One region of the Nostoc sp. FACHB-190 genome, then DNA from elsewhere that is predicted to be linked to it. Evidence: predicted binding sites of a transcription regulator. Region 1 holds the regulator's gene; each other region holds the start of a gene.
What was found. Region 1 encodes HrcA, which represses chaperone genes, less so after heat shock. Its sites were predicted from a motif close to TTAGCACTCNNGANTCNNGAGTGCTAA; they were not measured.
Positions count from the first base shown of each region.

Region 2: the regulator HrcA is predicted to act here: its motif matches at 1,460-1,486, upstream of groES (co-chaperone GroES).
Region 3: the regulator HrcA is predicted to act here: its motif matches at 2,229-2,255, upstream of groL (chaperonin GroEL).

Region 1 covers NZ_JACJQW010000015.1:23,805-28,095, reverse strand. Annotated here, with positions in the region: gene H6G28_RS17230 (type I restriction endonuclease subunit R) at 1-432, shown strand, start outside; gene H6G28_RS17225 (DUF2834 domain-containing protein) at 436-1,113, opposite strand; gene H6G28_RS17220 (tetratricopeptide repeat protein) at 1,135-1,872, opposite strand; gene hrcA (heat-inducible transcriptional repressor HrcA) at 2,087-3,184, opposite strand; gene H6G28_RS17210 (rhodanese-like domain-containing protein) at 3,633-3,992, opposite strand; gene H6G28_RS17205 (DUF3352 domain-containing protein) at 4,248-4,291, shown strand, end outside.
Region 2 covers NZ_JACJQW010000027.1:96,227-100,517, reverse strand. Annotated here, with positions in the region: gene groL (chaperonin GroEL) at 1-1,034, opposite strand, end outside; gene groES (co-chaperone GroES) at 1,132-1,443, opposite strand; gene H6G28_RS24930 (hypothetical protein) at 2,107-2,280, opposite strand; gene H6G28_RS24925 (response regulator transcription factor) at 2,672-3,349, shown strand; gene H6G28_RS37460 (hypothetical protein) at 3,763-3,888, shown strand; gene H6G28_RS24920 (DUF3386 domain-containing protein) at 4,130-4,291, opposite strand, start outside.
Region 3 covers NZ_JACJQW010000005.1:3,259-7,549, forward strand. Annotated here, with positions in the region: gene corA (magnesium/cobalt transporter CorA) at 1-371, opposite strand, end outside; gene groL (chaperonin GroEL) at 532-2,196, opposite strand; gene H6G28_RS07930 (MraY family glycosyltransferase) at 2,433-3,515, shown strand; gene fabG (3-oxoacyl-[acyl-carrier-protein] reductase) at 3,516-4,280, opposite strand.

The sequences.
Region 1 (4,291 bases):
GGTACGATTAATCTTTTAGTAGTTTCACCTTTACTAGAACTTGCAGGATTTCTCGATCCTCCATACCGAATTCGTTCACCTTATGGAGTCGCATTAGAACTTGAAGATCCTGAAGAAACAATTCGCGGCTTTATTGATACCCTAACTGTACAAGATAGGCTTTGGATTTTGGTTGTGGAGTCGAAACGAACTGGCATTCCTGTACCCGCAGCATTACCACAGTTATTAGCTTATATGCTGACTAACTCTGAAAGCAATAAACCTGTGTTTGGAATGGCGACAAACGGTGATGAGTTTGTATTTCTTAAGCTCACTTTCAATGAAAATCCCCAGTATGATGTATCACGAACATTTTCTTTATTTCCTAGAAGACATGAGTTAGCTGAAGTTTTGCAGATTATGAAGCGATTGGGACAAGTAGTGCTGAGTTGAATGTTAATTAACAGTCAATTTTTGCTTAGATATACCTGTTGTCTCAGCTTCCGGTAAAGCTGGACGGACACACAAATAAATTAACGGGCCAAATAACGGAACCAAACTGATTAACCAAAATATTTGATGATTTTTCCAACCCCGACGCGCCATATCATCTCCTAGCAACACCGGGAATAATAAACTCAGCAAGCAAAAATCTAAACTCATCACATGGATAAAGCGGTTAGTTTGCCACTGTTGGATAAAATCTTGCCAGTCTCCACCTTGCACACCATAAGCAACTAATATGCCTGCAATTACGGTGAGTATAATCCCAGTCACGCGAGCATCTAGCAACCTGATGAAAATATTTTTTTTGCCAACAAATTCTTGATTTGGCTCTCGGAGAAATAAATAAGGTAACAAAGCAAAAGCACCTACACCAAAAGATGCAGTCGCAAATGGCCAAGCTGGGATTTTTTGATTTCTACCATCAATAAATGCTAATGCACTGTAGGCAAGAGGCCAAATCCCCATCAGATTAAACAAGGAAATCACTAGAGGGTTGATTCCTTGCCATTGACCAAGAGAAAGTTTCTTGATTAACTCGAATGTATCAGGTTGATCAGGGGGTGCTAGGAAAAAAGCATAAACCACAAATCCCACCCACAGGGAAAACAGAGATACTTTCCTCAACATAAACTTAAAAATAAATTTATTTTAACGTTTTATGGTTCTTAAGAGTTTTGCTGCTTTATTGACCAGCCGTTTACGCTTGTAATGGAAGTAGGAAGACTCTTGAATTTTAACAATAATTGTTTCCAGATAATTACATGCAGTCTGGACATCTCCCTGGTGAGAGAGAATTTCCGCCAAGATGATATAGGCTTGTGGATGATTCCAATTTTGAATGTGGTTTTCTAGATGCTGTTTAGCGGCTTCAAATTCTTGTAAAGCAAACAATGTTTCGCCATACATTAAAGAAGCATCACCATATTTATAATCTGGGTCTATTTTTAATAGAGTGTGTAAATAAGACTTGGCAGAGGTGAATTTTTTATTTTTAATATCAATAAATGCTTCATGCCAAAGGGTTTGGAGATTGTCATCTTCGTTGTTAAAATCAGGCTGATTTAAGGCTGTGGGTTGATCAAAGCTTTCCACGTCATCTGAGAGATGATGACTGAAATTAACATACTGAGCAGCTTTTTTGATACTTTTTACTTTTAGTTTTGCTTTGCGTCGTTTATGAGAGCTTGTCAAGTTGCGCCAATGCTTCTGAACTGGGATATGTCCTCGCGGTATCCAACGTTGAAAACAGTAAGCGATCGCCCCAAAAAAGTTGACAATAATTAAAACCCACAGCCATAACCGCTTGTCTGGTTCATTGCGAATACAGTCATAAAGCATGAATAACCAAAATCCGGTCATTAACAACAATCCCACAACTTTGATCATTAACTGAATTCCCTAGCCTATCTGCAAGTTTGATTTTTCCTCACAAAATGCGTTTCACTCGTTTGGGAACAGTCCTAGTTTCCGAGATGATACCCTAGTATTTCTGTAAAGTAGAAACGTATGAGGTAGGAAATTCCATTAAAACCTAGATTCAGTCAAATCATCAAGGGTTAGTAAAGATACAAACCTAGTCCGTGGGATTGCGAGAAAGCATTTAACTGAAAGCTTCAGACAGGTAATCGGCGGCGGCGGCTACTACTGCGATCGCACTTTCGTAATCTAGGCGCGTCGGACCTAAAACCCCGACACTACCAATCGGTACAGAACCTCGACGGTAGGTAGAAGAAATTAAGCTGCAAGTACGTATCGGCTCTAAGGGATTTTCTGCACCAATTCGTACTGTCACCCTAGATTTACTTGCATCTTCTGTCTCTGGTTCATCAAAGATTAATTGGCATAATTTGTCTTGTTCTTCTTCTAGCAATTGCATAATTGTTTTGACTTGCTGCAATTGAGAAAATTCTGGCTGACGCAATACTTCTGTGACACCACGCACCATAATTTGTGTTGGGGTTGGTGCTTGAGTACGACGGCTTAATTCCGCAACTGAACTTTTCAAGAATTCGCCATACAGTTGAAATTCTTGGTCTAATTCGCTCCAATTTAAGTTAGCTATTTCTAATAAACTCCGCCCCCGCAAATGGTTATTTAAGAAGTTAGAAACTATCTGCAACTCCCGATCAATTACTTCAGCATCAAGTTGCAAATTTTCTTTTTCTGGTGGCAAATCCATCACTTTAGAATGGGTTTCATAGCCATCTGTGACTAAAATTAGCATGATTCTACCAGCTTCAATTTGCAACAGTTGTAAATGTCGCACTAAGGCTGTTGAAGTTTGGGGCATAGTAATCAAGCTAATACAACCACTTAATGTCGCTAAAATCTGTGCGGCTCCATGAATCAGGGCTTCCAAACTCCAATCTTCCCAATGCAGGCGTTGTTGGAGTGAAAGTTCTACTTCCTTGGCTAAGGTTTCTGTTCGTGTAGCGTCTCGCAAAGAAGGTGTAATTAACTGGTCAACATAAATGCGATAACCGGAGTCAGAAGGTATTCTTCCAGCTGAGGTGTGTGGTTGATAAAGTAGCCCAGATTTTTCTAATGCACCCATCACATTGCGAATTGTGGCCGAGCTAACGCCTAAGTCATACTCTTCCACCAAAACCTTTGATCCAACAGGTTCTGCTGTCGCAATGTAGTGACGTATTGTTGCCCAAAGGATGTGCTGTTGTCGATTGGTTAACTGGACTTCCATAAGGTGTGTATTACCGAAAGCAAATTTAAGAAAAGTTTGAAAAAAATTTTTTGAGCTAATGCAAAAAAAGATTAATATTGGTTAATTAAGATAGCAAAATTTTTATCTATATTATAGTTACTTGCAGCAACATTAATTGAGTTGCTAACTCTGAACGAATTAATCTTTTCAGCTAAAAAAGCTGTTTGACAATTTAAAGTTTTTTAATTATTAAGTATCTTCCCACAAATTTTACAAATAAGTTGTATTGGTAGATACTTATTTTTCTCACCATTTAAGTTAGATGTCGTCAGGATAAATGCTGATTGTGATGAGTGGTGGTTCGGCTCCGCTCACCAACCGGGAGTAGAGGTGTGGTTCGGCTACTTCGGCTGCGCTCAGCACAAGTGCGCTCACCAACCTTGGGTGTAGGGGGAAGAAGCCAGGACAAATGACCAAGGACTATTGACTAATATTGTGGGATTTCTGGGTCAACTAGTTGAGAATAAGCGGCGATACCACCTGTAATATTTTTGACATTTGTAAATCCTTGAGCAATCAACCACTGACACATCTGAGCAGAACGCACACCGTGATGACAAAGGACAAGGGTTTCAGCCTCTGGATTCAACATCGTGAAAATTTGTTCATTCCAGTTGGCATATTCACTCAACGGTAAGTTAACAAACCCTGGGAGGCTGGCGATCGCTAATTCTTGAGGTTCACGCACATCTACTAACTGAATATTTGCAGCGCCAGTAGCTAAACGTTCGGCTAATTCTTCAACGGTAATTTGAGTCATGGGTTGCCCAAAGGATTTATCTGTCATGAAGTTTTTGTAAACGATCCTATACATTTATGTTGACAGAAAATCTGACCCTTAGCATGAGCAATGATTCTCAGTGATTTTAGGCTTAGTCTCAAGATTGTCTGTTCAGGCGGGGTGTAGGGGGTTAAGGGTGTTGGGGTATAAGGGAAAATAATGATTCTATTCACCTAAACCCGCATCCCTATCTTTCACATCCTTACACCCTGTTCATTAATTCTGCTTAAATGGCTGTGAAAGTCAGTATTTAATAACTTTATGGTGAATCGGCAAAGCTCATTTTTTGGTTTTATAGTCGCTGG
Region 2 (4,291 bases), on a different contig from region 1:
TCGATGCGAGCTTTAACGCCAGCTTCGTTACCTTCAGCAACAATTGTGGTGTTGTCTTTGGTGATGGTGATGCGGCGAGCTTTGCCTAAACCATCAAGCTTGGTGTTTTCTAGCTTCAGACCTGCATCTTCGGTGATGAGTTGACCACCGGTGAGGATAGCGATGTCTTCTAGCATAGCTTTGCGGCGATCGCCAAATCCAGGCGCTTTTACAGCAGCTACGTTCAGCACACCACGCAGGCGGTTAACAACTAAGGTTGCTAAAGCTTCTTTTTCAATATCTTCAGCAATAATTACCAAGGGCTTGCCTTGACGTGCAACTTGCTCAAGAACAGGTACTAAATCTTGTACTAAAGCGATTTTCTTATCGGTCAGCAGTAAGTAAGGATCATCAAATACTGCTTCCATCCGCTCAGGATCAGTTGCGAAGTAAGGAGAGATGTAGCCTTTGTCAAAGCGCATCCCTTCGGTGATTTCCAATTCGGTGGTCATGGATTTTCCTTCTTCCAAGGAAATTACACCTTCTTTACCCACCTTATCCATTGCTTGGGCAATCATCTGACCGACTTCATCGTCGTTACCGGCAGAGATAGAACCAACTTGAGCAATAGCTTTGGAATCTTCTACAGGACGAGCGTGTTCGGCAATTTTTTCTACCAAGAAGGTGGTAGCTTTATCAATACCGCGCTTCAACAGGATGGCGTTAGCGCCAGCTGCTACGTTCCGCAAGCCTTCTTTCACGATCGCATGAGCCAATACGGTTGCGGTTGTGGTACCATCACCCGCAGCGTCGTTGGTTTTAGAAGCAGCTTGACGAATCAAAGAAACGCCAGTGTTTTCAATATGATCTTCTAATTCGATTTCTTTGGCGATGGTCACACCGTCGTTGACGATTTGTGGTGCGCCAAATTTCTTCTCTAGAACTACGTTACGACCTTTGGGGCCGAGGGTCACAGCTACAGCCTCAGCTAAGATGTCAATGCCTCGTTCTAGGGCGCGACGTGCGTTTTCGTTGTAAATAATGCGCTTTGCCATAGTTGTTAATCTTCCTGTGTCAGTTATTTTTTGTCAGTGGTTGTTTGTCATTTGTCATTTGTCCAGGGACTTTTGACTTGTGACTTGTGACTTTTGACTAGGAAACGATGGCTAGAATGTCTTTTTCAGAGAGCAGTACATACTCTTCCGTGCCGAGTTTCACATCTGTGCCAGCATATTTGGAGTACAACACTTTGTCTCCAACTTTGACTTCTAACTCTTGACGGCTACCGTCATCGTTACGTTTGCCAGCTCCAAGAGCAACAACTTCCCCTACTTGGGGTTTTTCTTTGGCGGTGTCGGGTAAGTAAAGACCACCGGCGGTCTTTTCTTCTGATGCGCTTACTTTGACAAAAACGCGATCGCCTAAAGGTTTAACTGTAGATACGCTTAAAGATACAGCTGCCATACAAATTTCTCCAGAGTTAGCACTCTCAACTCCTGAGTGCTAATTTACCGAAGAAAAGCCTGCAATGGCAACATTTTGTGATGTACGGGTTTCCGAACTCTTGGAAGAAAGCAGGGGAGCAAGGGAGCGGAGGGGCGGAGGAGAAAACTTTCTATAAAAATTTCTCTTTGTTTCACTGCACACTACTCCCCATCTCCTCTGCACCCCTGCCCGTCTGCCCTTCTTTTCCCCACACCCTTACACCCCTAAACCCCTCCTTTCCCCACTCCCTAACCCTCAGTAATCGGAAGTTCACTTAAGTATTAGTACCTAATTAGGTTTAATTTTCTGATTTCCATCCGTAAGTTACGAATATTTTTATATGGTCAACTTTATTTGCAAAGCTTGGAAATTGTTATAGAACAGTAAACAGGGAGCTACAAATGAGTAACAATACCAAGATTCAACAACTATCACATCGACCAAACCATTAAATATGTAGACCACAAGAAAACCTTAAGTAATTGTGTAAAAATTTTAGGAATTGCCAAAAATCAGCGACATATTTTTATGTGTGCTGACCACACAGTTGCTAACTCTGGTTAACAGCAAGTTATTTGGTAGTTCTGGGAAGGCTTAAATCAGCTAATCAAGAACTCAAACTTGGTGAAAAGCGATAAAAGTTTACCCCTCTGCATCTTGACAATTCAAGACAATTGCTTGCCACTTTGTTGTTCTAGACAGATAATGGTTTTCTGCTCGGATGGTGGTGTCTGGTATCGCCAAGCAAATTTGCAAGTTACTGAGAGGATCATCCAAACATACTTGATCGGCATAATGGTGGTAGAAGATTTGCATTTTTAACCCATCTTTGCCGGAAATTCCCCTACTTGCTTGTTAACATCTGATAAGGCTTCACATCCGCAGGATATAGTAAAGCAGTACGCTGATGAAAGTGCAGGTTGTTATAAAGCTGGGGTCATCACAAGCCAATACTTACTAGTGAATGGCAGATGATTATTATTCAATCAGTGTTTTTTCACCCGTACCTTTCAAAGCGATATATAATAGCGCATTATAATTACTACTGCTCTACGTATCCTTACCGGACTTTTGCCAATGAGTTAGTGGTCTTAAATAAGGTGAGAACCGCTTTTGAGACTTCGAGGACGCAAAGGCAAGTTAAGTGGGAAAAAAGACAACATCTCGATAAATCCACCATTATTAAGGATAACCATTCAAGACCTTGATGGATCGAAGCGCGACAAGTGCCACTGCTATGAAAGAGCCCAGCATGAAAGATCACAAACGCCTTCTACTAATTGATGACGACCCTAACCTCATCTTGCTGGTAAAGGATTACTTGGAATTTAGAGGATATGAAGTCGTCACTGCTGAAAATGGACGCGAAGCTCTGGAAATTCTAGAGCATGATGTTCCAGATATGATCATCTGTGACGTAATGATGCCGGAAATGGACGGTTACACTTTTGTGGAACAAGTCCGGCAAAACGAACGTACTAGTTGGATTCCTGTTTTATTCCTATCAGCCAAGGGACAAAGTGCAGACCGAGTTAAAGGTTTAAATAAAGGCGCTGACGTATATATGGTCAAGCCTTTTGAGCCAGAAGAACTCGTAGCACAAGTAGAATCTTCGCTGAAACAAACTATCCGTTGGAAGGAACACCAAGCCAAAGGCGGGGAAAACGGTTCTCGTATTCAAGTTCCTTTTGATGTGCAGCTAACTCCAACCGAACTGAAAGTAGTACAGTTTGTAGCCAGGGGTTTAGCGAACCGAGAAATTGCTGAAGAATTAAACGTTAGTCAGCGTACCGTTGAAAGCCATGTGTCCAATATGTTGGGCAAAACCAATCTCCATAACCGCACTGAATTAGCGCGGTGGGCGATTGAAAACCAAATGGCTTAAAAGGCTTTCAGCATTCAGCCGTCAGCTTTTGACTGTTTAACCTGACTGCTGATAGCTGAAAGCTGGTATATCAGCTAGTACTCATGAAAGAGAGACTAGAGACTAAGTACTAGAGGCTGGAGACAAAAGAGCAGTATTTTTACTCAGCATTTAGCACTTAGTACTCAGCACTTTTTCAGTTCAGCACAGCTGCTTTTCAACAGTTAAATAAAAAAGCAGCTAAATCCTGATAAAATGCGCCAATCTCAGCAACAGCGCACCCCATTGAACAATCGGTCATCCCAAGAGTCAGTGACTTCAGGAATTATTACTGGTTAATAGTTATTGAAAGTACAGCACAAATGGTGTGATTGCATCTACCCTCCTTGGGGTAATCTCTTTTTAGATTTTGGATTGGGATCGGCTTTGCATCAGTGCTAAGACATAACGAAAATGCGGAAATGGTGAATCCTGCAAGCAATCCACTGCATCACTTGACCCAAAGATTAAAAGCGATCGCCTGTACGATGTTAGGGCGATCGCTTTTAGTTTTAATATGACTGACGCAATGAGAAAAAATCAAGGGTCTATAGGAGGGTGTGGGGGTTTAGGGGTGTATCCAAGACCCTTACACACTCACACCCAACCTTGGTACATAAGCCTAGATAAGTAGTTAAACATAATTAATTACACAAAGTCATTGCGAATGGAGCGAAGCGAAATGAAGCAATCGCAAGGGCTGGGATTGCTTCGCTTCGCTCGCAATGACTGTAATTAATTTTGCGTGGTTACTTAGATAGCTTAAGCCGCAGGTTCCAACAATTGAATATTCGAGAAAATAAATTCTTGAATATTCAGATGTCCATTGGTTTCGGTGCGAATTTCTCGACGGTTGAGAATAAAGTATTTACCTACTTTTTCATATTCATCGGTAAATTCGCTTCTACCACCCTTCTGTTCGCC
Region 3 (4,291 bases), on a different contig from region 1:
CGAGAAATTATCAGTAATTGGTCTTCATAATCTTCGATTTTAGGGCGTTCTCCCATATTGACCACATCTTCTAAAACCAGAGGATGTAACTCAAAGACTTTACCCAAACGTTGTAATATATCTTGACTACCTACACCTTGAACATCTACCCAAGAAACTGATTCCGTATCTAAGTAACTCAAACATTCTTCAGGAGTAGCAATTTGTTTACGGATAAAATTTGTTTGGTTGTAATCAAACAAAACAATGATTGGCGCTTCTGCATTTTCATCAATAATCAGAGTTCCTGGTATATTTCCTGGTTGATGATAAAAATCCTGGAAATTGGGCTTACGAACTTTTTTGCTCAGACGACGAACTTTGCTAATCATGTGTTAACTGTCAATTGTCATTGGTCATTGGTGAGGATTGTAATCTAAAATCCAAAATGCTATGACGAATGAGCCAGTGTATAAAAAAACAGCTTGTCTTGGCAAGACAAACTGTTGACAAAAATAAAGATATTTATCAGGGAAATCTGGGCAGGTAGGATTACATCATTCCCATACCGCCCATACCACCCATACCACCCATGCCGCCCATGCCACCCATACCGCCCATGTCAGGGACAGCAGGTTTTTTCTCTGGTTTTTCGACGACGATCGCTTCGGTAGTCAAAACCATCCCCGCAATCGAAGCAGCATTTTGCAAGGCAGAACGCACAACTTTCGCTGGGTCAATGATTCCCGCAGCAATCAAGTCTTCAAATTCTCCGGTAGCAGCGTTGTAACCAACGTTGAATTCGGTTTCTTTGACTTTGGAAACGATGACAGAACCTTCTGCACCAGCATTGTCAGCAATTTGACGTAGAGGTGCTTCTAAAGCGCGTTTGATAATGTCTGCGCCAATTTTTTCTTCATCATTGAGGCTGTTCTTAATCTCGTCAATTTTGGTAGACAAGTGAATTAAGGTTGTACCGCCACCAGGCACAATTCCTTCTTCAACGGCGGCTTTGGTGGCGTTGAGTGCGTCTTCAATGCGGAGTTTGCGGTCTTTGAGTTCGGTTTCTGTGGCTGCACCGACTTTAATCACAGCGACACCACCGGCTAATTTGGCAATGCGTTCTTGGAGTTTTTCTTTGTCGTATTCGGAATCAGTTTCTTCTAACTGCTTGCGAATTTGACCAATCCGTTTTTGAATTTCTGGCTTGGTGGTGCTACCTGCAACAATTGTGGTGTTTTCTTTATCAATTGTGATTTTGCGGGCAGTTCCCAAGTTTTCCAAAGAAGCAGTATCTAAGCTAAGACCAATTTCCTCAGAAATTAACTGACCATCGGTGAGGATGGCGATGTCTTGTAGCATAGCTTTGCGGCGCTCGCCAAAGCCAGGGGCTTTGATGGCAGCTACATTCAGCACACCCCGCGCTTTGTTGACTACTAAAGTTGCCAAAGCATCGCCTTCGACATCTTCGGCAATAATCAACAGTGCTTGACCCAAACGGGCAACTTTTTCTAGTACAGGGACTAATTCTTGAATACTGTTGATTTTTTTGTCAGTAATCAGAATGCGAGCATTTTCAAACTCAACAATCTGCCGTTCGTTGTTGGTGATGAAGTAAGGAGAAATATAACCTCTGTCGATTTGCATCCCTTCGACTACTTCTAATTCAGTGGTCAGGGATTTGGATTCTTCAACGGTAATAACACCATCTTTGGTGACTTTCTCCATTGCTTCTGCCAGCATCGCGCCGACTTCTTCATCGTTACCTGCGGAGACTGTGGCTACTTGAGCGATCGCAGAACCTTCCACTGGCTTGGCGATTCTGGCAATTTCTTCTACCAATGCCTCGATAGTTTTGTCAATGCCCCGCTTTAAGCTGATGGGATTAGTACCAGCCGCAACATTTTTCAAACCTTCTTTAATTAAAGCTTGTGCTAAAACGGTGGCGGTAGTAGTGCCATCCCCAGCAGTATCCTTGGTTCTTGATGCTACTTCTTGGATGAGTCTGGCACCAGTATTTTCTAAGGGGTCTTCTAATTCAATTTCTTTGGCAACGGTGATCCCATCGTTAACAATCTGGGGTGTGCCGAATTTCTTTTCTAACAGGACGTTACGACCTTTGGGGCCTAATGTAATTTTCACTGCATCGGCCAGGGCATTGACACCCCGTTCCAGCGCCCGCCGTGATTCTTCATCAAAGGAAATAATTTTAGCCATGTTTCACTTCTCTTGCGCTTCCTTTAGACAATTTAGCACTCACAGACTCAGAGTGCTAATAACCAAAACTGGTCAGATTATAAATGGAATTTATCAGGATTGGTACTGGTATGAAGTGTGAAGTTCCGCCCTGGGATCTTGAGACTTGAGTAAATACCAGTACCTTTTCTTAAAAAATTGATTAATATACATTTGATGCTCATGTAGGATACAGGCAGTAATGGTTGAATTGGGAGATGAATCTAGACAACTCCCTTAAGTCTCTGGGTATTGCCGACCCAAGCGGCATCGGCTGGTTGGCAGTAGTTTTCACGTTTCTCTTCGCTTGGCTAGTGACATGGCGCTTAATACCGACAGTACGCAAATTTGCCCTGCGAGTTGGTTGGGCTGATCAACCAAATGCGCGACGGCTAAATCGGGAACCTTTACCGAATGCTGGCGGGTTGGCTATCTATGCAGGAGTAATTGCCGCGTTAGTTCTTGCTAGTCTGTTACGACCAATTGAATTACAAAGTGTTTTGGCACAGGTTTTAACTGTGCTACTAGGAGGCTCAATCCTAGTATTAGTTGGCTTCATTGACGATCAGTTCGGTTTACCCCCTTCTGTGCGCTTGTGGACACAGATCATCACAGCCTTGTTGCTGGTTGCTAATGGCATCAGCATCAAAGTTGCCTTCGGCACACCCATAGACTCATTTTTATCAATATTTATTACCGTGTTGTGGGTGGTTGGAATTACCAACGCGATCAATTTGATGGATGGTATGGATGGTTTGGCGGGGGGGATCAGTTTTATTACGGCGATGAGTTTGTTAGCAGTTTCCGCCCAATTTCCCAATAAAGCGGCGGCGACTTTGGTTTTGGCAGCTTTGGGAGGCGGGGCGTTGGGTTTCTTGCGCCACAATTTCCACCCCTCACGCATAATTATGGGTGACGCTGGAGCATACTTTTTTGGTTATGTTTTAGCTGCTACCAGTATTTTGGGTGATTTGCAGATAACTACAGTCTTTTCCTTAGTACCGACGGTTTTATTTTTGCTATTACCAGTGTTAGACACTACCCAAGTGTTTTTACGGCGACTATTAGCAGGAAAAAACCCCCTCAGTACTCCAGGTAAGGATCACTTACACCACCGTTTATTAGCTTGGGGATTCTCCCAAAGTCACGCCGCTTACACCCTTTGGACAATGACCTTAATGGGTAACTTACTGGCGATGACGATTCGTGGGATGCCTTTACCTGTGATAGTCGCCACCTGCACTGGCATTATTATTTTGTTGAGCTTCACCGTTTGGCAAAGAATCTTAAATAATGCGTAATTACATCACCATGCCACCATCTACGTTAAAGACTTGGCCTGTGATGTAATTTGCTGCGGGATCAGCAGCCAGAAAGCGCACCATCCCGGCCACTTCCTCTGGTTGTCCATAGCGACCAAGGGGGATAAATTTCAAAATTTCTTCGGTGTTGCTGAGATTGCTGGTCATATCGGTGGTGATAAAACCAGGGGCGACGGCGTTCACGGTGATCCCACGGGTTGCTAGTTCTTTAGCAACGGTTTTTGTAAAACCAATGACTCCGGCTTTGGCGGCGCTGTAGTTGGCTTGGCCTGGGTTGCCCATTTGTCCCGCCACGGAGGTAATATTAATAATTCGCCCAGAACGCTGTTTCAGCATGAGTTTGCTAACGGCGCGGGTACATAAGAAAACGCCAGTTAAGTTGAGGTCAATTACGGCTTGCCATTCTTCTGGCTTCATCCGCAAAAGTAATGTGTCGCGGGTAATTCCGGCATTGTTAACTAAAATATCAACTCGACCAAATTTTTCTGTCGTGGCGTTGATGAGTGCTTCGACTTGTTCTGCTTGGGAAACATCGGCTTGCAATGCTAAAGCCTGTCCACCCACAGAAGTAATTTCTGCTACTACGTTATCTGCTGCTGTACTAGAACTAGCATAATTCACCACCACACTAGCGCCATATTTCGCCAATTCGAGTGCGATCGCTTTTCCAATTCCCCGCGAACCACCAGTGATAATGGCTACTTTTCCTTTGAGACTTTGCAAATTTTCTGGCAAAACTTCCATGAATTATTCCT